One region of the Streptomyces sp. NPDC052114 genome, then DNA from elsewhere that is predicted to be linked to it. Evidence: riboswitches for the same ligand, from Rfam matches in the RefSeq annotation. Region 1 holds a riboswitch; each other region holds the start of a gene.

Region 1 (7,270 bases):
GTCCGGTGCATCGGCGAAGCAACGGGGGCACGGGGCACCGCCTGGTCACGCAGGCGGCAAGGAGCACCGTCCGACGGACCCGGACCGACCCCCGTCGCACCGCCGACTCCTCGCCCTCGACTCCCCCATAGGGCACACGGGGGACAGAGCTGCCCTCCCGTGCGCCGGTCGGGAGGTCGACGATGCCTGTCACAGGGGTCCACTCAGGGGGCCACAAGGGAAGCCACTCCGGCGCCCACCGGGGGTCCGACAAGGGGGCCCATAAAGGGCCCCGCAAAGGAACCCGCGCAGGCCCCCACAAGGGGAGCCGCCCAGCGGCCCACGTAGGGAGTGCGGACGCAGGGAGCCAAGAAGCGCGCGCGGCGACGCGCGCAGCCACGCACCCCTTTCGCCCCTTCGTCTCACTCCTGTCGGCCGGACTGGCGGGCCGCCTCTCCCTGGCCCTCCTGAAGGCGACCGCCCTGGAACTGGCGATCCTCGCCGGGCACCTGCTCCTCTACCCCTCGGGCATCACCCAGGAGCGCAGGCCGGCCCCGGTCCAGCCACCCCCCGACGCGCCCCGCCTCCCGGCGGACCGCAGGCCCCCGGTCCTGCTCCTGCACGGCTTCATCGACAACCGCTCGGTCTTCGTCCTGCTGCGCCGCGCCCTGTCCCAGGACGGCGGACGCCGCGTGGAGTCCCTCAACTACTCGCCGCTGACCTGCGACGTCCGCGCCGCCGCCGAGCTGCTCGGCCGCCACGTGGAAGAGCTCTGCGAGCGCACGGGCCACACCCGCGTCGACGTCGTCGGGCACAGCCTCGGCGGTCTGATCGCCCGCTATTACGCGCAGCGGCTCGGCGGCGACGTACGCATCCGCACCCTGGTCACCCTCGGCACGCCACACTCGGGCACCCGTGTCGTGCCGCTCGCGGACGCGCACCCGATCGTGCGGCAGATGCGCCCGGGCTCCGACGTGATCGAGGAACTGAAGGAACCGGCGCCGGGCTGCCGCACCCAGTTCGTGAGTTTCTGGAGCGATCTGGACCAGATCATGGCGCCACTGGAGACGGCGTGCGTCGACCACCCCGACCTGGTCGCGCAGAACGTCCGCGTGACCGGCATCGGCCATCTCGCACTCCCGGTGCACCCGGCGGTCGCGAACGGCATACGCCAGGCACTCGATCTCGCGAACCCGGGAGCCGACGCGAAGGGCACACCGAACGGCGTCACGGTCGCCTGAGACCGTGTCCGCAACCGATTAACTATCGAACAATTCTCGAACGCAAGGCCAAAGCTGTGCCCGCAGACCGCCGAAAGGCGGCCGAATGCCCGTTTCCTGAGACCATGAAACCTGCCGAAGATTGTCGCGCCCGTATACCGCCGGGTACAGTCGCCGGACTGCTCTGCCCCTGCTGCCGAGGCGAAAGAGAAGTTGGTGAACGACCGTCACCCGTCGGGGAGCTCGACTCCCTCGCCCTCGGCACCCGGCGCCGACTACGCGCACTACGCGACGTACGACCAGCACAGCACCCAGCACGGCGGCTACGGCTATGACAGCTACGCCGACGGGTCCACCGGCAGCTACGCGACGACCGGTTTCGACACCGGCACCTTCGCCGCCGACCCGCTCTTCGGCGACATGAACGGCGGCCAGTACGACACGGGCCAGTGGGCGACCACCACCGGCACCCAGCAGACGCTCAACTACGACGCGTACGCCGCGCAGCACCACGCCGCCCTGTACGACACCGGCAGCTATGACACGACCGCCGCGTGGTCGACCGGCGGCCATCAGCAGCTCGCCGACATCCCCACGCAGCCGGGCCCCGACTCCACGGGCCAGTGGGACGCCGCCGCCTGGAACCAGGCGCCGCAGACCGGCCAGTGGGAGACCCAGACCTTCGACACGGGCGCGTATGACGCGACGGCGTGGAACTCCGCCGGCGACACGCACGATGCGCACGCGGCACACGCGGCACATGCGGCGCGCGAGATGCCCGAGCCGCACGAGGTGCACGACACGCACGGGGCACCCCAGTCGTACGAGGCCACGGAGCCCGCGGGCGACGCCCACCACTACGAGCTCACCGATCAGTACGAGATCTCGGCCGACTCGGCGTACGGCACAAGCGGCACGTCCGCGTACGACACCGCCGAGTTCGACGTGACGGCCGTCGATTCCCCCGACGCCGCCCCGCACTCCCCCCGCTCCTCCCGCGGCAAGAGCGACGGCCCCACGGGCGGCGGCCGCTCCCGGACCCGCCGCCGCTCCCCCGCCAAGCGCTCCGCCCTCCTCACGGTCGCCGTGCCCTCGGCGTGCGTGATGGGTGTCGCCGGGGTCGCGGCCGCCTCCGTCGGCGGCTTCGGCGGGGACGACGCCAAGGACACGACGGCGGCATCGGCCCCGGACGCCACGGCCGTGAAGCCCTCCGCCGCCAACAACAAGCTGGACACCCAGCTGGCGAACCTCTCCGCCGACGCGGGCGACTTCGCGGACCGCGCGAGCCGCACGCAGGAGCGCATCGACCTCAGGGCCGAGAAGGTAGCCGCCGAGAAGAAGGCGGCCGCGGAGGCGGCGCGCAAGGAGCGGCTGCGTCCCAAGTTCGCCCTGCCGGTGAAGCAGCACGGCCTGAGCGCGCGCTACGGCCAGGCGGGCATCAACTGGATGTCCGCGCACTCGGGCATCGACTTCCCGGTGTCGTACGGCACCGAGGTCATGGCCGCGACCGACGGCACCGTCTCCACGAAGTGGAACAGCGCCTACGGCAACATGGCGATCGTGACCGCGAAGGACGGCACGGAGACGTGGTACTGCCACCTCTCCACGCACAAGATCTCCAGCGGCCCCGTGAAGGCGGGCGACGTCATCGCCTTCTCCGGGAACTCCGGCAACTCCACGGGCCCGCATCTGCACTTCGAGGTGCGTCCCGCCGGCGGCTCGGCGATCGACCCGCTGCCGTGGCTGCGCAGCCACGGCCTCGACCCGACGTAGGACCGCCCCCTTGGGGGACCCCGGGACCCCACCGAGGTGGCGGCCCGAGGCCCCGCCGGGCTACAGCTTCTCCACCGGCGCGTACCGCAGCAGCAGGCGCTTCGGCTTGGGGTCTCCGAAGTCCACCGTCGCCTCGGCGTTCGCCCCCGTGCCCTTCACCCCGACCACCGTGCCGAGGCCGAACTGGTCGTGCGTGACCCGGTCGCCGACCGCGAGCGAGACCACCGGCTTCTCCGAGGCGCGGCGCGTGGCGAAGCCCTGGGCGCCGCCGGAGCGGGAGCGCGAGGAGGACAGCGACGAGGCGATGCCCCCGGCAGGCCCCGAGGAACGGGACGGCGGCGGGGCGGCGACGGCACCCGTCCGCTTCCAGTCCAGGTGCGCATCCGGAATCTCTTCGAGGAAGCGCGACGGCGGGTTGTACGAGGGCTGGCCCCAGGCGCTGCGCATCGAGGACCGCGTCAAATAGAGCCGTTCACGCGCGCGTGTGATGCCGACGTACGCAAGGCGACGCTCCTCCTCCAACTCCTTGACCTGCCCCAGAGAACGCATGTGCGGGAAGACACCGTCCTCCATGCCGGTCAGGAACACCACGGGGAACTCAAGGCCCTTGGCGGTGTGCAGCGTCATGAGGGTGATGACTCCGGAGCCGTCCTCCTCCTCATCCGGAATCTGGTCGGAGTCGGCGACCAGGGCGACGCGCTCCAGGAAGTCGGAGAGCGAACCGACCGGAGCGGCGCCTTCCGCAACCGGGGCGCCTTCGCCTCCCTCGGTCCCGGCACCCTCCTGGGCCACCGCACCCACCGCGGCCTCGGCGCCCTCCGCGCCTTCGGTGGTCTCGGCGCCCTGAGTCGCCTCCGCCCCCTCGGCCCGGCCGTTCTCCTGCTCGAACTCCAGGGCCACGGCGGCGAGTTCCTGGAGGTTCTCGATGCGGGTCTCGTCCTGCGGGTCGGTCGAGGCCTGCAGCTCGGCGAGGTACCCGGTCCGTTCGAGCACGGCCTCCAGGACGACGGCCGGGCCCGCGCCGGACTCGACGATGGTCCGCAGCTCCTCCATGAGCGTGTTGAACCGCTTCACCGCGTTGACCGAGCGGGCCGCCATTCCGTACGCCTCGTCGACGCGGCGCAGCGCCTGCGGGAAGGAGATCTTCTCGCGCTGCGAGAGCGCGTCGATCATCGCCTCCGCGCGGTCGCCGATGCCCCTCTTGGGGACGTTGAGGATGCGCCGCAGCGGGACCGCGTCCTCGGGGTTGGCGAGCACGCGCAGGTACGCGAGGACGTCGCGGACCTCCTTGCGCTCGTAGAAGCGGACGCCGCCGACGACCTTGTAGGGCAGGCCGACGCGGATGAAGATCTCTTCGAAGACACGGGACTGCGCGTTCGTCCGGTAGAAGATCGCCACGTCGCCGGCCTTGGCGTCGCCCGCGTCCGTGAGGCGGTCGATCTCGTCGGCGACGAACTGCGCCTCGTCGTGCTCGGTGTCGGCGACGTAGCCGGTGATGCGCGCGCCCGCGCCCTGGTTGGTCCAGAGGTTCTTGGGGCGGCGGCTCTCGTTCCGCTCGATGACCGCGTTCGCGGCGGTCAGGATCGTCTGCGTGGAGCGGTAGTTCTGCTCCAGGAGGATCGTCGTCGCGTCCGTGTAGTCCTCCTCGAACTGGAGGATGTTGCGGATGGTGGCGCCGCGGAAGGCGTAGATCGACTGGTCCGCGTCACCCACCACGCACAGCTCGGCCGGATCGTCGCCCTCGCCTCCGGAGGGGCCGACCAGCTCGCGCACCAGGGCGTACTGGGCGTGGTTGGTGTCCTGGTACTCGTCGACCATGACGTGCCGGAAGCGGCGGCGGTAGTGCTCGGCGACGTCCGGGAAGGCGCGCAGGAGGTGGACCGTCGTCATGATCAGGTCGTCGAAGTCCAGCGCGTTCGCCTCGCGGAGGCGGGACTGGTACATCGCGTAGGCCTGGGCGAGGGTCTTCTCGAAGCCGTCGGCGGCCTGGGCGGCGAAGTCCTCCTCGTCGATCAGCTCGTTCTTCAGGTTGGAGATCTTGGCGCTGAAGGACTTCGGCGGGAACTTCTTCGGATCGAGGTCCAGGTCGCGGCAGACCAGGGCCATCAGGCGCTTGGAGTCCGCGGCGTCGTAGATCGAGAAGGAGGACGTGAAGCCCAGCTTCTTGTACTCGCGGCGCAGGATGCGGACGCAGGCGCTGTGGAACGTCGACACCCACATCGCGTTCGCCCGGGGGCCCACGAGCTGCTCGACGCGCTCCTTCATCTCGCCCGCGGCCTTGTTCGTGAAGGTGATCGCGAGGATCTGGCCGGGGTGCACGCCGCGCTCGGCGAGGAGGTGCGCGATGCGCTGGGTGAGCACGCGGGTCTTGCCGGACCCGGCGCCCGCGACGATGAGCAGCGGGGAACCCGCGTGCACGACGGCCGCGCGCTGGTTCTCGTTCAGCCCGTCGAGGAGCGTCGCCGGGTCGATGACCGGGCGCGGGGCGCCGTCGCGGTAGTGCGTGTCCCTGGTCATGGGCGCGTCGAACTTCCCGTCGAACAAGTCGTCCGGAATGGGCTCCGGAGCGCTGTCCTCGGGCGGCGGCGGGGGCTCTTCGTCCGCGGCCCGGGAGGGCTGCAGGTCCGCCAGGAAGCTGTCATCAAAGAGGCTGCTCATCGCCTCCCGAGTCTAGGCGGCCCCACTGACAACCCGCCCCGGGTTCCGGCCACCTCCTCCGACGGGGAGGGTCCCGCCTCCGTCTAGGAGGGTCCCGCCCACGTGCCGCCCACGTGCCGCCCACGGACGGTCACGCTCCGCTACGGCGTGTCATGTCCGCGTCGCTGCCGTACTCCATCCGCGTCAAGACCCTCGTGAAGTCACGAAAATGTATCGGGCATATCGAACATCAACCTTCACAGCGGCCGCACAAGTTGGCTAGCGTGCCCGGCGGGCCGCTCGTCCCCCACCGGCGAACCCCGCCGGGACCGGGTGGCCTCCGCCGAGTCCGACACGTTCGGAGCCGGGGACCCACCATGACCTTGGGGTGAATCGGTCCCGTACGAAGTACGGGACCGTAGGGCAACCTTCCGGACCACCCGCCCGAACCCGACAGCTAACCCGGTAGGCGGTCTACGGAAGGAGTCGCCTCCTTGGCGTCGCACCGCAAGCCGCGGACCCGTACGGCCGGAATGCGCACGGCCCCCGCCCTCGGCATCACGACGGCCGCCCTCACCTCCGTCGCCCTCCTGTCGCAGAGCGCGCAGGCAGCCCCCTCCGCGCCGTCGAAGCCCAGCCTCGAAGAGGTCCAGAAGAAGGTCGACGACCTGTACCACCAGGCCGGCGTGGCCACCCAGAAGTACAACTCGGCCAAGGAGCGCACCGACAAGCAGCGCAAGAAGGTCGACCATCTGCTCGACGACGTGGCCAAGCGCACCGACGAGCTGAACGAGGCCCGCCAGGAGCTCGGCTCGTTCGCCGCCGCGCAGTACCGCACCGGGGCCGTCTCCGAGACGGCCACGATGATGCTGGCCAACGACCCGCAGGGCTACTTCGACCAGAACCACCTGGCCGACCGGCTGACCACGCGCCAGAAGAAGGCCGTCGACGACTACCAGACGCAGCAGGCGTCGGCGACCAAGCAGCGCGCGAAGGCCGCGAAGAGCCTCAAGACGCTGAGTGAATCGCGGGACGACCTCAGGACGAGCAAGCAGGCCGTCCAGAAGAAGCTGGGCGAGGCGCGCGGGCTCCTCTCGAAGCTGACCGCCGAGGAGAAGGCGCGGCTGGCGGCGATCGAGCGCAAGAAGGAGCAGGAGGCCAAGCGCAAGGCCGAGGAACTGGCCCGCAAGCAGGCCGCCGAGGCGGAGCGCAAGCGCAAGGCGGAAGAGGCCGCGCAGAAGGAGAAGGATCAGGGGCAGGGGCAGGGGCAGGAGGGCGGCCAGGACTCGGGCTCGGGCACCGGTTCGGGTTCGGGCTCCGGGACCACGGACGGCAGTTACGCCACCAAGGCCGCGAAGGTCATCGACTTCGCGGAGGCCCAGATCGGCAAGCCGTACGTCTGGGGGGCCACGGGCCCCGACTCCTACGACTGCTCGGGGCTGACCCAGGACGCGTGGAAGGCCGCGGGCATCTCCCTGCCGCGCACCACGTGGGACCAGGTGAAGGTCGGCACGACCGTGAAGACCGCCGACGCCAAGCCGGGCGACCTGGTGTTCTTCTACGACGACATCAGCCACGTGGGGATCTACATCGGCAACGGCAAGATGATCCACGCGCCGAAGCCGGGCGCGAACGTCCGCGTCGAGTCGATCTACTACATG
Region 2 (7,270 bases), on a different contig from region 1:
AGCGCGGTGGCGGAGCGCCTCGCGGAGGCCTCCGGCGCCGAGATCCGGTACGGCGCGCGGGGCGAGGTCGTCCGCGTCGACCGCAGGACCGACCTCGGCGTCGCGGTCCGCACCGCCGACGGCGGCGTGGTGCGCGGCAAGGTCCTCGTGAACTGCGCGGGGCTGCGGTGCGACGAGGTCGCGCGGCTCACCGGGGACGACCCGCAGATGCGGATCGTGCCGTTCCGGGGGGAGTACTTCGAGCTGGCGCGGCCCGAGCTGGTGCGGGGCCTCGTCTATCCCGTGCCGGACCCGGCCTTCCCCTTCCTCGGGGTCCACCTCACGCGGGGCATCGACGGCGGCGTCCACGTGGGGCCGAACGCGGTCCCCGCGCTGGCCCGCGAGGGGTATTCGTGGTCGGTCGTCCGTCCCCGCGAGCTCGCCGGGACGCTGGGGTGGCCCGGCTCCTGGCAGCTGGCCCGCCGCCACTGGCGGTACGGGGCGGGTGAGCTGCGGCGCTCGGCGTCCAAGTCCGCGTTCACCGAGGCGGTGCGGAGGCTGCTGCCGGCGGTCGAGGCGAGGGATCTGGTGCCGGCGCCCGCGGGGGTGCGGGCGCAGGCCGTTCTGCGGGACGGCACGTTGGTCGATGACTTCCTGATACGGGAGGGGGCGCGGGCGATTCACGTCCTGAACGCGCCTTCGCCGGCTGCGACGGCGTCTCTGCCCATTGGGCGGGAGGTTGCGCGGCGGGCGCTTGATGTCTTGCGGGGGTGAGGGGCGCGGGGCGCGGCGCGCGGCGGGAGCGGTCTTGCGCGGTTCCCTGCGGGGCGGGGGCCGTCTTGCGCAGTTCCCCGCGCCCCTGAGCGGTTCGGGGTGGGTTGGGCTCCCGGCTTCCCTGCCGGTCGGATGGCGTTGCTCGCGCAGTTCCCCGCGCCCCTGACGGGGCCGTCGATGCCCAGCCCACCGTTTCCGCCAGCCCCCGACGGGGCCAGGAGTCGCTCAGCTCGCCGCTTCCCCGCCCCTCGGACGGGGTCGCTCGCGCAGTTCCCCGCGCCCCTAACGGGGCCCGCCAACGCCCCTGCCCATCCCGTGCCCCCGACCGCGCGACCCCTCCCCCTCCCTCCCCCTAAAATTGGCTCACTGTGTCTGACTCTTCCCATACCCCCGAAGTCTCCTCGTCGGCCGGGCGGGCGCAGGGTGCGCCTCGGTTTCCTGGTGGGCCCTCGCCCGATCCCGCGGGGTCGCACCACGAGCGGCGGATCCGTAGCTTCCAGCCCCGGCGCAGCCGGGTGACCACCAGCCAGGGTGATGCCCTGCGCCGGCTCTGGCCCAAGTGGGGCCTGGACATCGACGGGCTGCGCACCCTGGACCTCGCCGAGCTGTTCGGGGACGGCGAGACCCGCTCCGACAAGCCCGTCGTCCTGGAGATCGGCTTCGGCATGGGCGAGGCGACCGCCCAGATGGCCGCCGCCGACCCGGACACCGGCATCCTCGCCGTCGACGTGCACACCCCCGGCCAGGGCAACCTGCTGGGCCTCGCCGAGCGGAACGGCCTGACGAACGTCCGCGTGGCCAACGGCGACGCGATCATCCTGCTCCGCGAGATGCTCACCCCCGCCTCGCTCGACGGTCTCCGCGTCTACTTCCCCGACCCCTGGCCCAAGGCCCGCCACCACAAGCGCCGCCTGATCCAGCCGGAGTTCCTGACGCTGGCCGCGCCCTCGCTCAAGCCCGGCGCGATCCTGCACTGCGCGACGGACTGGGAGGAGTACGCCGAGCAGATGCTGGAGGTGCTCACCGCGCACCCCGACTTCGAGAACACCCGGGCGGACGGCGGCTACGCGCCCCGCCCCGACTTCCGCCCCCTCACCCGCTTCGAGGGCCAGGGCCTCGACAAGGGCCACGTCGTCCACGACCTGCTCTTCCGCCGGGTCACCACCGCCAGAGGCTGAGGCACCGTCGCGGCCACCCCCATCCCTCGTTAGGGTCAACGACGTGGCCTCCAGTTCTCCGTATCCGATACCCCCCGAGGCACCCGCCCCGGGGGAGCTGCGCCGTGTCCGCTGGTGGCAGCGGCGCGCGATACGCGTGGCCGCGCTCGTCACCCTGCTCGCCCTGTCGGGCCTGGTGATCCTCGCCCTGGTCAGGGAGCAGACCGGCACCCAGGGCTTCCTGGTCGGGCTCGGCCTCGCGATCGTCCCCGTCCCCCTGCTGGTCGCCGCGTTCCGCTGGCTGGACCGGGTGGCCCCGGGCCCCTGGCGGAACCTCCTCTTCTCCTTCTCCTGGGGCGCCTGCGCGGCCGCGCTCATCGCGATCGTCGCGAACAGCTTCGCGATCCGCTGGATAGCCACCGCCACCGCCGACCCCACCAGCGCCGACACCCTCGGCGCGACCGTCATCGCCCCGATCGTCGAGGAGAGCGCGAAGGCCGCGGCGGTGCTGCTGGTCTTCCTCTTCCGCAGACGCGACTTCACGGGCCTCGTCGACGGCGTCGTCATCGCGGGCGTGACCGCGACCGGCTTCGCGTTCACCGAGAACATCCTCTATCTGGGCAACGCCTACGTCACCGACCAGCTGAGCCGCGACAGCGGCCTCGCCTCGGTGACGGCCGCGACCTTCTTCGTACGCGTGGTCATGTCGCCGTTCGCGCACCCGCTGTTCACGGTCCTGACCGGCATCGGCTTCGGCATCGCCGCGTTCTCGGCGGACCGCATGCGGGTGCGCCGCGTCCTCATACCCCTGACCGGACTGCTGCTCGCGATGGGCATGCACGCGCTGTGGAACGGCTCGGCGGTCTTCGGGCAGTTCGGCTTCTTCACCGTGTACGCGGTCTTCATGCTGCCCGCGTTCGGGCTGCTGACCTGGCTCGCCATCTGGACCCGGCAGCGCGAACTGCGCATGATCAGCGCCGAGCTGCCCGTGTACACGGCGGCGGGCTGGCTCACCCCGCCCGAGCCGTACGCGCTCGGCTCGATGCGCGCCCGCGCGCTGGCCCGCGACTACGCCTCGTACACCTGGGGCAAGGCCGCGGCCCGCACGGTCGCGGAGTACCAGGAGTACGCGACCTCGCTCGCGTTCCTGCGCCACCGGGGCCGCCGCGGGCGGGCCGGCGCCGACTTCGTCGTACGCGAGCGGGAGTTGCTGGAGAAGCTCTGGGAGCGCCGTGAACCGGCGCGCCCGGCCCTGGACTACGCGGCACGGGCGACGGCACCGGTCATGGTCCCGATGCCGTACGCGGCGTACGGCTACCCGTACGGGCCCGCCCCCTACGCCGCCCCGGCATGGGGCCACACCCCCTACGCCCCGCCCCCGTACGGGCAGCCGCGGCCCCACCCGGCCCACGGCTACCCGGCGTACAACCCCTACCGTTCCTAGCCGGCGGTCAGGCGGAGGCCGCCGTCAGCGCGGCCAGCTCCGCCTGCGTGAGTTCGAGGTCCGCCACCGCGAGCAGCGCCGGCAGCTGCTCGACCGTGCGCGCGGACGCGATCGGCGCCGCCACGGTCGGCTGCGCGGCCAGCCACGCGAGCGCCACGGTCGCCACCTGGACGCCCCGCGCCCCGGCGATCCCGTCGAGCGCGGTCAGGACCCGGTCGCCCCGCTCGGTGCCCAGGTACTGCTCGACCCGGCCGCTGCGCGCGCTCTCGACCTTCGTGCCCGGACGGTACTTGCCGGTGAGGAAGCCCGCGGCGAGCGCGAAGTAGGGGACGGCGGCGAGGCCGGAGCGCGAGGCGACCTCCTGGAGCCGGCCCTCGTAGGTGTCCCGGGAGACGAGGTTGTAGTGCGGCTGGAGCGCGACGTACCGCGCGAGGCCCTCGCGGTCGGAGAAGTCGAGGGACTCCTGGAGCCGCTCGGGGGTGATGTTGGAGGCGGCGATGGCGCGCACCTTGCCGGCCGTCACCAGCTCGTCGAGCGCCCCGATGATCTCCTCGACGGGGACCGACGGGTCGTCGAAGTGCGTGTAATAGAGGTCGATGTAGTCGGTGCCCAGGCGGCGCAGGGACTGCTCGGCGGCGGCCTTGATGGTGCTCGCGGACAGGCCCTTGTAGTCGGGGTGGGAGCCGACCTTCGTGGCGACGACGACGTCGGAGCGGTTGCCGCGCCCGGCGAGCCACTCGCCGATGAGGGTCTCGGACTCGCCGCCCTTGTTGCCCTCCACCCAGGCCGAGTAGGCGTCGGCGGTGTCGATGAAGTTGCCGCCCGCCGCGGTGTAGGCGTCGAGGACGGCGAAGGACGCGGTCCGGTCCGCGGTCCAGCCGAAGACGTTGCCGCCGAGGGAGAGGGGGAAGACTTCGAGGTCGGAGGGGCCGAGGGGGCGAAGAGAGGTCATGCGTCCCTCAACACCCTTGGCGGAAAGGGAATTCCGTCGGTCGGTTCAAGGGAGCGTCAAGTACGGGCATGCCGAACCGGCAGCCCTGACGTCGGGGGGTCGCCGTCAGGACCGCCGGGGTCTTCGGGGTGCGTCAGGGGTTGGGGTGCGTCAGGGGTTGAGGCCCTTGCCCTGCAGCCAGCCGAGCGGGTCGATCCCGGTGCCGTCGGGCGTGTGGACCTCCATGTGGAGGTGCGGCCCGGTGACGTTGCCGGTCGCGCCGACGCGTCCGATGACGTCGCCGGTGCTGACCTTCTGGCCCGCGCTGACGTTGAGCGAGGACTGGTGGCAGTACCAGATCTCCGTGCCGTCCTCGAGTTCGAGCACGGTGCGGTAGCCGTACGCCCCGGCCCAGCCCGCCTCCTTGACGGTGCCCGTGTGCACGGCCTTGAGGGGGGTGCCGGTGGGGGCGGCGAAGTCGAGGCCGGTGTGGTGGCCGGAGGACCACATGGAGCCGGCGTCGCCGAAGTGCGAGGTAAGCGTGTACGAGGAGGTCGGGATGACGTAGCTCTTGGCGAGCTTGGCAAGACGCTCGGCCTCGGCCTTGGCCTTGCGGGCCTCCTCCTCCTTCTTCTTCTTGGCGGCGGCCTTGGCCTCCGCCTCCTTCTCGGCCGACTTCTGCTGGGCGGCGGCTTCTTCCGCGGCCTTCTCGACGGCGGCGTCCTCGGCCGCGGTCTGCACGGCGGAGTCCGCCTGGTGCTGCTGGTTCTCGGCCTGCTGCATGATGCGGGCGCGCAGGGCCTCGCCGGCGTCGGTGGTGCCCTGCCGGGCGTCGGCGGTGCTGACGCCGGCGGTGCTGAGGGGGGTCGCGGTGGTGGATCCCTCGGAGTCCGACGCGTCGTCGGACATCAGGGAGCCCACGCCGGGAAGGGACTTGGCCTCCGGCAGCGAGTCCGTGACGGCGCCCAGGTCGGGCATCGATATGGAGACCGGGGGCTTGCCGCCCTGCGCGGTGGCGATGCCGCCCGCGCCGACGGCGGCGATGACGCCCACGCCGAGGACGGTGGAGCTGCGGGCGAGGCCGCCGCCGCCCTTCTTGTGCACACGGTGCCTGCCGCGGACGGGACGAATGGATTCCTCGGTGGGATTCCACTCCTCGAAGGGTTCCTCGGCGTACGGACCGAAGTCGTCGTCATTGGGCACGTACACGCCTCGGGGGGCAGGCCGGTTGGACGCCACTGGGGCGCACTCCTTTCCTTCCTTCTCGCCTACCGGGTTAGCTGACGGGTTCGGAGCAGGAAGGTCTCCTACGGACATCCGGCACAGAGGCACAGATGCCCGATTCACCCCAAGTTGGTGGTTCCCCGGCTCCCTTGCGGGATTAGGCGCGTGCGCACGGAGCCGCCTCTAGTGACGGCTGGGACGACCGCGCTGCGTTATCGAACGTTAATAGACGGCGGGTCGGTATTCCAAGCCGTTCCTGTTGATCGTTAACGCTCTTCGGCCGTACGTACCGGGACACGGAGGTTCTGAACGGGGCGACTTGACCCCTCGTCGGCCTCTACCGGAGCTTCACATTCCGTTGACAGTACGTCAGTTGTTGTGCAGAGGGGTGCACTTCAGTCACGGGGAGTGACGTCGGGGTCGTCGGCGGTGGGTCGCCGCACGGCGAGCAGCGCCATGTCGTCCGTCGTGGCGCCCCCGGTGTGCCGCCGCACCTCCTCGGCGAGCGCGGCGAGCAGCGCGTGCGGGCCCGCGCGCCCCGGGAAGATCCGGCCGCCGAGCCGGGCCGCCGGGTCGTAGAACTCCCCCGCCACGTCACGCGCCTCGGAGAGGCCGTCCGTGTAGAAGAGCAGCAGCGCGCCGGGCGGGAACTCCGTCTCGTCCGCCCGGTCCGGCCAGGCCCCCAGGTCGCCCATGCCGAGCGGCAGCGCGGGCTCGGTCGCCGACAGGACGCACAGCCGGCCGTCCCCGCGCAGCAGCATCGGCGGCGGGTGCCCGCGGTTGATGAGCCGTACGAGGCCCTCGCCGTGCCGGATCTCGGCGAGGACGGCGGTGGTGAACCCCTCGAAGGCGTCGAGGCCGTCGCGCCGGGTCCCCTCGCGCGCCAGCGCCCGCTCCAGGCGCTGCGCCACCGCCTCCAGGGTGGCCTCCTGCTCGGCGGCCTCCCGGAAGGCACCGATGACGACGGCGACCGCGGCGACCGCGCCCATGCCCTTGCCGCGTACGTCGCCGACGATGAGCCGTACGCCGTGCGGGGTGTCCTGCACCGCGTACAGATCGCCCCCGATGAACGCGTCGGCCTGCGCGGCCTCGTACCGCGCGGCGATGTCGAGCCCCCCGATGCGGGGGTCCGGCTCGGGCAGCACCGCGCGCTGGGTGGCCTCGGCGATGGAGCGGGCGGTGGCGAGCCGGTCGTTGCCGCGCCGCACGACGCGGTTGATGACGACCGCGAGGACGGCGACGGTCAGCACGGTGATCAGCTCGGTGACGGCCTCGACGTGGCTGGTGCCCTGGTGGCCGTAGTGCAGGAAGAAGACGGCGGAGGCGGCCGCGGCGCCGGTCAGGACGGTGTTGAGCTGCGAGTAGAAGGGGGCGGCGATCAGCGGGGCCGCGGTGAACAGGGGCGCGGCGGTGAACTCCGGCGGGGTCGACGCGTCGAAGACGACGCCGACGACGAGGAGCAGGAAGGGCAGGGCGCGGACGAAGGCCCACTCGTGCGCGGTGGCGCCGCTGTCGCCGGTTACGCCTTGCTGCCCCACCGCTTGTCTCCCGCCGACTCCGCGCCCATCACCGCGCTCCATTCAGGCTTCCCGCAGCGCGGGGCGGGTGCGACCTGGTGTGGGCCGACCGGGTTACGCGGAAGGGCGGAGAACGGCACCGGACGACGGCAGACCACGGCGAACGACGCGGAACAGCAGCGAACGACGGCAAACGACGGCGAACGGCAGCAAACACCGAGGGCCCGGAACCAATTGCTTGGTT
Region 3 (7,270 bases), on a different contig from region 1:
AGTCGTCGAGCGTGCCGCGCGAGCCCGCCACCGTGAAGACGACCCCGTCCGCCGCCGGGTCCACCGCGGTGAAGGAGATGACCTTCGCGCCGTCGGTGAGCTTGATGCCCGCCATGCCGCCCGCCGGGCGGCCCTGGGGGCGGACCTGCGAGGCCTGGTAGCGCAGCAGCTGGGCGTCGTCCGTGATGAAGACCAGGTCCTCCTCGCCGGTGCGCAGCTCGGCTGCGCCGACGATCCGGTCGCCGTCCTTGAGGGTGATGACCTCCAACTCGTCCTTGTTGGACGGATAGTCGGGGACCACACGCTTGACGACGCCCTGCGCGGTGCCGAGCGCCAGGCCCGGGGACGACTCGTCGAGTGTCATCAGACAGATCAGCGTCTCGTCGCCCTCCAGGGAGAGCAGCTCCGAAACGGGTGCCCCTCCGGAGAGGTTCGGCGCGCCCGCCGTCTCCGGCAGCTGCGGAAGGTCCACCACGGCGAGGCGCAGCAGCCGTCCCCCGGAGGTGACCGCGCCGACCTCGCCGCGTGCCGTCGCCGGCACCGCGGAGACGATCACGTCGTGCTTGACGCGCTTGGTGTCGCCGTCGGCGAAGGGCTCGCCGTTCGCCGTGCGCGCCAGCAGGCCCGTCGAGGACAGGAGCACCCGGCACGGGTCGTCCGCGACCTGCAGGGAGACCGCGGTGGCCTGGGTGCCGGAGGACTCCAGGAGCACCGTGCGCCGGTCGGTGCCGAACTTCTTCGCCACGGCCGCCAGTTCGGTGGAGACCAGCTTGCGCAGCTCGGTGTCCGAGTCCAGGATGCCGGTCAGCTCGTCGATCTCGCCGTTGAGCTTGTCGCGCTCGGACTCCAGCTCGATGCGGTCGTACTTGGTCAGGCGGCGCAGCGGGGTGTCCAGGATGTACTGCGTCTGGACGTCGCTCAGCGAGAAGCGCTCCATCAGGCGCTCCTTGGCCTGCGCGGAGTTCTCACTGGAGCGGATGAGGCGGATGACCTCGTCGATGTCCAGGAGGGCGACCAGGAGGCCCTCGACCAGGTGCAGCCGGTCGCGCTTCTTGCCGCGGCGGAACTCGCTGCGGCGGCGCACCACGGTGAACCGGTGGTCCAGGTAGACCTCGAGCAGCTCCTTGAGGCCGAGCGTGAGGGGCTGCCCGTCGACCAGCGCCACATTGTTGATGCCGAAGGACTCTTCCATCGGCGTCAGTTTGTAGAGCTGCTCCAGGACGGCCTCGGGCACGAAGCCGTTCTTGATCTCGATGACCAGGCGCAGGCCGTGCGCCCGGTCGGTGAGGTCCTTGACGTCGGCGATGCCCTGCAGCTTCTTCGAGCCGACCAGGTCCTTGATCTTGGAGATGACCTTCTCGGGACCGACCGTGAAGGGCAGTTCGGTGACGACGAGGCCCTTGCGGCGCGCCGTCACGTTCTCCACGGAGACCGTGGCGCGGGTCTTGAAGGTGCCGCGGCCCGATTCGTACGCGTCCCTGATGCCGCTCAGGCCGACGATCCGGCCGCCCGTGGGCAGGTCGGGGCCCGGCACGAACTTCATCAGCGTCTCGAGGTCGGCCCCCGGGTGCTTGATGAGGTGGCGGGCGGCGGCGATGACCTCGCCGAGGTTGTGCGGCGCCATGTTCGTCGCCATGCCGACGGCGATGCCCGACGAGCCGTTCACCAGGAGGTTCGGGTACGCCGCCGGGAGGGCGGACGGCTCCATCTCCTGGCCGTCGTAGTTCGGCGTGAAGTCGACCGTGTCCTCGTCGATCGACTCCGTCATCAGGGAGGTGGCGTCGGCCATCCGGCACTCGGTGTACCGCATGGCGGCCGGCGGGTCGTCGTTGCCCAGGGAGCCGAAGTTGCCGTGGCCGTCGACCATCGGCAGGCGCATGGAGAAGGGCTGGGCCATGCGGACCAGCGCGTCGTAGATCGACGCGTCGCCGTGGGGGTGCAACTTACCCATGACCTCGCCGACGACGCGGGCACACTTCACGTAGCCGCGGTCGGGGCGCAGGCCCATCTCGTTCATCTGGTACACGATCCGGCGCTGCACGGGCTTCATGCCGTCGCGCGCGTCCGGCAGGGCACGGGAGTAGATGACCGAATACGCGTACTCGAGGAAGGAGCCCTGCATCTCGTCGACGACGTCGATGTCGAGGATCTTCTCCTCGTACGAGTCGTCGGGCGGCGGGGTCTTCGTGCTGCGGCGGGCCATCGCTGCTGCGGCTCCTTCACCAGGCAAGTACGGGATCTGACGCCGACCATTGTGGACCGTCCCACTGACAACGCCGACCACGACCCGTGCCACGGCGCTGTCACGCGCGACTACGCCGAGGGCGGACCGGGAACTTCGTCAGGTGTCAGCACGCTTGCATACAGTGGCAGGACTGGCAGGAAAGTTCTGAAAAGCAGCGATCGAAGGGACGTACATGCCCATGGGTCACACGGCCACGGCCGAGGCCGGCTCCGGCGGCCTGACAGCGACCGAGCACCGGCTGGCCAACGGCCTGCGGGTGGTGCTCTCGGAGGACCATCTGACCCCGGTCGCCGCGGTCTGCCTCTGGTACGACGTCGGCTCGCGCCACGAGGTCAAGGGGCGAACCGGCCTCGCTCACCTCTTCGAGCACCTCATGTTCCAGGGCTCGAAGCAGGTGCACGGCAACGGCCACTTCGAGCTGGTCCAGGGAGCGGGAGGCTCGCTCAACGGCACGACGAGCTTCGAGCGCACCAACTACTTCGAGACCATGCCGGCCCACCAGTTGGAGCTGGCCCTGTGGCTCGAGGCCGACCGCATGGGCTCGCTGCTCTCCGCGCTCGACGAGGAGTCGATGGAGAACCAGCGAGACGTGGTCAAGAACGAGCGCCGCCAGCGCTACGACAACGTGCCCTACGGCACGGCGTTCGAGAAGCTGGTCGCCCTCGCGTACCCGGAGGGCCACCCCTACCACCACACGCCGATCGGCTCGATGGCCGACCTGGACGCGGCCACCCTGGAGGACGCGCGCCAGTTCTTCCGCACGTACTACGCGCCCAACAACGCCGTCCTGTCGGTCGTCGGCGACATCGACCCCGAGCAGACGCTCGCCTGGGTCGAGAAGTACTTCGGGTCGATCCCCTCGCACGACGGCAAGCAGCCGCCGCGCGACGGCTCGCTGCCCGAGCGCATCGGCGAGCAGCTGCGCGAGGTCGTCGAGGAGGACGTCCCGGCCCGCGCCCTGATGGCCGCCTACCGCCTCCCGGAGGACGGCACGCGCGCGTGCGACGCCGCCGACCTGGCCCTCACGGTCCTCGGCAGCGGCGAGTCCTCCCGGCTGTACAACCGGCTCGTGCGCCGCGACCGCACCGCCGTCGCCGCCGGGTTCGGTCTCCTGCGCCTGGCCGGTGCGCCGTCGCTCGGCTGGCTGGACGTGAAGACCTCCGGAGACGTCGAGGTGCCCGTCATCGAGGCGGCCGTCGACGAGGAGCTCGCCCGCTTCGCCGCGGAGGGCCCCACCGCGGAGGAGATGGAGCGCGCGCAGGCGCAGCTGGAGCGCGAGTGGCTCGACCGGCTCGGCACGGTCGCGGGCCGCGCCGACGAACTGTGCCGGTTCGCCGTCCTGTTCGGTGACCCGCAGCTCGCCCTCACCGCCGTGCGGCGCGTCCTCGACGTCACCGCGGAAGAGGTCCAGGCGGCCGCGGCGGCCCGCCTGCGCCCCGACAACCGCGCGGTGCTCGTGTACGAGCCCGTGACCGCCGACGCGGCCGAGGCCGCCACCGACGAGAGCGAATCCGCAGCCGACGCGGGCGCAGAGGAAGAGGAGGCGGCGAAGTGACCGAGGCCGCGACGATGCAGTTCCAGCCCCAGCCCCAGGCCGGTCCCGCCAAGCCCTGGGCCTTCCCCGCCCCCGAGCGCGGCGCGCTCCCCAACGGCCTCACCGTGCTGCGCTGCCACCGCCCCGGCCAGCAGGTCGTCGCCGTGGAGATCCACCTGGAGGCGCCCCTGGACGCCGAGCCGCAGGGGCTGGACGGCGTCGCCACCATCATGGCGAGGGCCTTCTCCGAAGGCACCGACAAGCACTCCGCCGAGGAGTTCGCCGCCGAGCTCGACCGCTGCGGCGCGACCTTCGACGCGCACGCCGACCACCCCGGCGTCCGCGTCTCCCTCGAAGTGCCCGTCTCCCGCCTCCCGAAGGCACTCGGCCTGGTGGCCGACGCCCTGCGCGCCCCCGCCTTCGAGGACAGCGAGGTCGAGCGTCTCGTACGCAACCGTCTGGACGAGATCCCGCACGAGGCCGCCAACCCGGCGCGCCGCGCGGCCAAGGAGCTCTTCCGGCAGCTCTTCCCGGCCTCCTCGCGCATGTCGCGCCCGCGCCAGGGCACCGAGGAGACGGTCACGGCCATCGACTCGGCGGCCGTGCGCGCCTTCTACGAGAAGCACGTCAGGCCCGCCACGGCCACGCTCGTCGTGGTCGGCGACCTGGCGGGCACCGACCTGGACGCCGTCCTCGCGGACACCGTCGGCGCCTGGACGGGCTCCGCGGCCGAGCCGCGCCCGGTGCCGCCGGTGACCGCCGACGACCACGGCCGCGTCGTCATCGTGGACCGCCCCGGAGCCGTCCAGACGCAGCTGCTGATCGGCCGCGTCGGCGCGGACCGGCACGACCGCGTCTGGCCCGCCCAGGTCCTCGGCACGTACTGCCTGGGCGGCACCCTCACCTCCCGCCTGGACCGCGTCCTGCGCGAGGAGAAGGGATACACCTACGGCGTACGGTCGTTCGGCCAGGTCCTGCGTTCGGCGCCGGACGGGTCGGGCGCCGCGCTCCTCGGCATCAGCGGCTCCGTGGACACGCCGAACACCGGACCGGCGCTCGACGACCTCTGGAAGGTCCTGCGCACCCTCGCCGCCGAGGGCCTCACGGATGCCGAGCGCGACGTGGCCGTGCAGAACCTCGTCGGGGTGGCCCCGCTGAAGTTCGAGATGGCCGCCTCCGTGGCGGCCACGCTCGCCGACCAGGTCGAGCAGCACCTGCCGGACGACTTCCAGGCGCGGCTGTACCAGCAGTTGGCCGCCACGGGCACCGTGGAGGCCACCGCCGCCGTCGTGAACGCCTTCCCGGGGGACCGCCTGGTGACGGTCCTGGTCGGCGACGCCGCGCAGATCGAGGAGCCCGTCAAGGCCCTCGGCATCGGCGAGGTGACGGTCGTCACCGGCTGAGTGACCGTCAGGCCGCCCCCGGGTGGCCCGGCGACCCTCCTGCCGGTCCTCCCGGCAGTCGGGACATTTCGTGACCCCGGCGACCGATTCGGTCGCCGGGGTCCTCATATGTCCGGATTCATATGGAGGTTGCCTGTCTGGTGTGTGGCGTGCGCTACAAAAGGTGGATTCTGTTTGTCGATCGAAAGATGCCCCGTTTAGCGTTCGGTCCGGCTGTCCGTCACGCAGTACGTCGCATCCGCGACACCGGACAGTCATCGCCGAGTCCCCGTACGGCGCGAGCCAGGGGAGCCGGGGACCCACACGTCCCTTGGGGTGAATCGGACACCTTGCCGTCAGGCGAGGGATCCGTAGGAGACCTTCCTGCTCCGAACCCGTCAGCTAACCCGGTAGGCGAGAGGGAAGGAAAGGATCACCCGCTTCATGGCGTTCACCCGTGCCACCGGGAAGCACCGTCGTCCGAGCCGCCTGACGCGTACCACGGCGAACGCCGCGGGTGTCGCAGCGCTCACCACCACCGGCGTCATCGGAGGCCTCGCGGGCCAGGCGTTCGCCGCCCCCGACGACATGGCCGTCGAGCACACCGGCCTCACCCAGGCCGTCTCCGTCGGTGACTCGCTCGCCGCCGGCGTCGACGCGCAGGCCGTCGCGCAGAAGCAGGCCGCCGCCGACGCCGCTGCCGCCCAGCAGGCCGAAGAGGCCGCCAAGAAGAAGGCCGCCGAGGAGAAGCGCAAGGCCGAGGCCGAGGCCAAGGCGAAGGCCAAGAAGGAGCGCGAGGCCAAGGAGCGCGCCGCCCGCGAGGCCGAGCGCAAGCGCCTGAACACCTACGTCTCGCCGATCTCCGGCAGTTACGTCTCCACGGGCTACCAGACCGGCGGCGCCATGTGGTCCTCCGGCAGCCACACCGGCGTCGACTTCCACGCCGCGTCCGGCACCACGGTCCACGCGGTCGGCTCCGGCACCGTCGTCGAGGCCGGCTGGGGCGGCGCCTACGGCAACAACGTGGTCATCAAGATGAACGACGGCACGTACACCCAATACGGCCACATGTCGTCCCTCAGCGTCACCGTCGGCCAGACGGTCACCCCGGGCCAGCAGATAGGCCTCTCGGGCTCCACCGGCAACTCCAGTGGTCCCCACCTCCACTTCGAGGCCCGTACCGGCGCCGACTACGGCTCGGACATCGACCCCGTCTCGTACCTGCGCTCGCACGGCGTCAACGTCTGACCCACGGGACCTACGGGATCCACGGGATCCACGGGACCCGCGGAACCCGCGGCACCGTCGCGCCGCCACAGCGGCGCACCCCACGCCACAGCGAAAGCCCCGGCTCGCCCCGAGCCGGGGCTTTCGGCGATCTCCGCCCGGGGGTCTTCCAGGCCTTCCCGGTCCCTCGCGCGCGTCCCGCGACTTCCTTGGCCAAAAGATATCCATGGATTCCGGTCCGCCATCGGAAATTGCGGCGTTCTGCAATAGAGTCGCGGAACGAGCGTCGGTCGACCGCGTTTCGCGGTGATTAAAGCGGAGGTCGGGTCATGCGCATTCCCGCGCACTCGGTATGCACGGCCATCCGGGACGACATTGTCTCCGGTGTGTACGAAAGGGGCGGCCGGCTCACCGAGGACCTCCTCGCGCGCCGCTACGGCGTCTCCCGCGTCCCCGTGCGCGAGGCACTGCGCACCCTGGAGGCCGAGGGCTTCGTCGTCACGCGCAGGCACGCGGGCGCGTGCGTGGCCGAGCCGACGGAGGAGGAGGCCGCCGACCTCCTGGAGATCCGGCTGCTGCTGGAGCCGCTCGCCGCGGCCCGTGCCGCGCAGCGCCGCACCGAGGCGCACCTGAGGGTCCTGCGCGGCCTCGTCAGGCTGGGCCAGGAGCGGTGCAGGAGCGGCCGGGGAGAGGATCTGGGGTCACTGGGCGGCTGGTTCCACGAGACGCTCGCCCAGGCGTCCGGCAGCGCCGGGCTCGGCTCGCTGCTCACCCAGCTGCGGCACAAGGTCGCCTGGATGTACGTCGTGCGGCCGTCGGCGGCGCCGGCCGCGTGCTGGTCCGAGCACGCCGCGATCGTCGACGCGGTGGCCCGCGGGGACG

What was found. Region 1 has a riboswitch for cyclic di-AMP ahead of AB0L89_RS14585 (NlpC/P60 family protein). Riboswitches for the same ligand answer to the same signal wherever they lie in the genome.
Region 2: another riboswitch for cyclic di-AMP. It lies ahead of AB0L89_RS18585 (M23 family metallopeptidase); the one in region 1 lies ahead of AB0L89_RS14585 (NlpC/P60 family protein).
Region 3: another riboswitch for cyclic di-AMP. It lies ahead of AB0L89_RS32595 (M23 family metallopeptidase); the one in region 1 lies ahead of AB0L89_RS14585 (NlpC/P60 family protein).

The regions. Positions count from the first base shown of each region.
Region 1 is NZ_JBFAWC010000005.1:503,118-510,387, forward strand. Features, by position in the region: gene AB0L89_RS14570 (alpha/beta fold hydrolase) at 183-1,220, shown strand; gene AB0L89_RS14575 (M23 family metallopeptidase) at 1,416-2,972, shown strand; gene AB0L89_RS14580 (ATP-dependent DNA helicase) at 3,033-5,630, opposite strand; cyclic di-AMP (ydaO/yuaA leader) riboswitch at 5,941-6,097, shown strand; gene AB0L89_RS14585 (NlpC/P60 family protein) at 6,104-7,270, shown strand, end outside.
Region 2 is NZ_JBFAWC010000007.1:387,549-394,818, reverse strand. Features, by position in the region: gene lhgO (L-2-hydroxyglutarate oxidase) at 1-753, shown strand, start outside; gene trmB (tRNA (guanosine(46)-N7)-methyltransferase TrmB) at 1,122-1,931, shown strand; gene AB0L89_RS18595 (PrsW family glutamic-type intramembrane protease) at 2,029-3,354, shown strand; gene AB0L89_RS18590 (aldo/keto reductase) at 3,362-4,306, opposite strand; gene AB0L89_RS18585 (M23 family metallopeptidase) at 4,457-5,488, opposite strand; cyclic di-AMP (ydaO/yuaA leader) riboswitch at 5,536-5,683, opposite strand; gene AB0L89_RS18580 (PP2C family protein-serine/threonine phosphatase) at 5,905-7,047, opposite strand.
Region 3 is NZ_JBFAWC010000018.1:118,440-125,709, forward strand. Features, by position in the region: gene AB0L89_RS32580 (DNA topoisomerase IV subunit A) at 1-2,203, opposite strand, end outside; gene AB0L89_RS32585 (pitrilysin family protein) at 2,424-3,800, shown strand; gene AB0L89_RS32590 (pitrilysin family protein) at 3,797-5,182, shown strand; cyclic di-AMP (ydaO/yuaA leader) riboswitch at 5,431-5,593, shown strand; gene AB0L89_RS32595 (M23 family metallopeptidase) at 5,606-6,409, shown strand; gene AB0L89_RS32600 (GntR family transcriptional regulator) at 6,718-7,270, shown strand, end outside.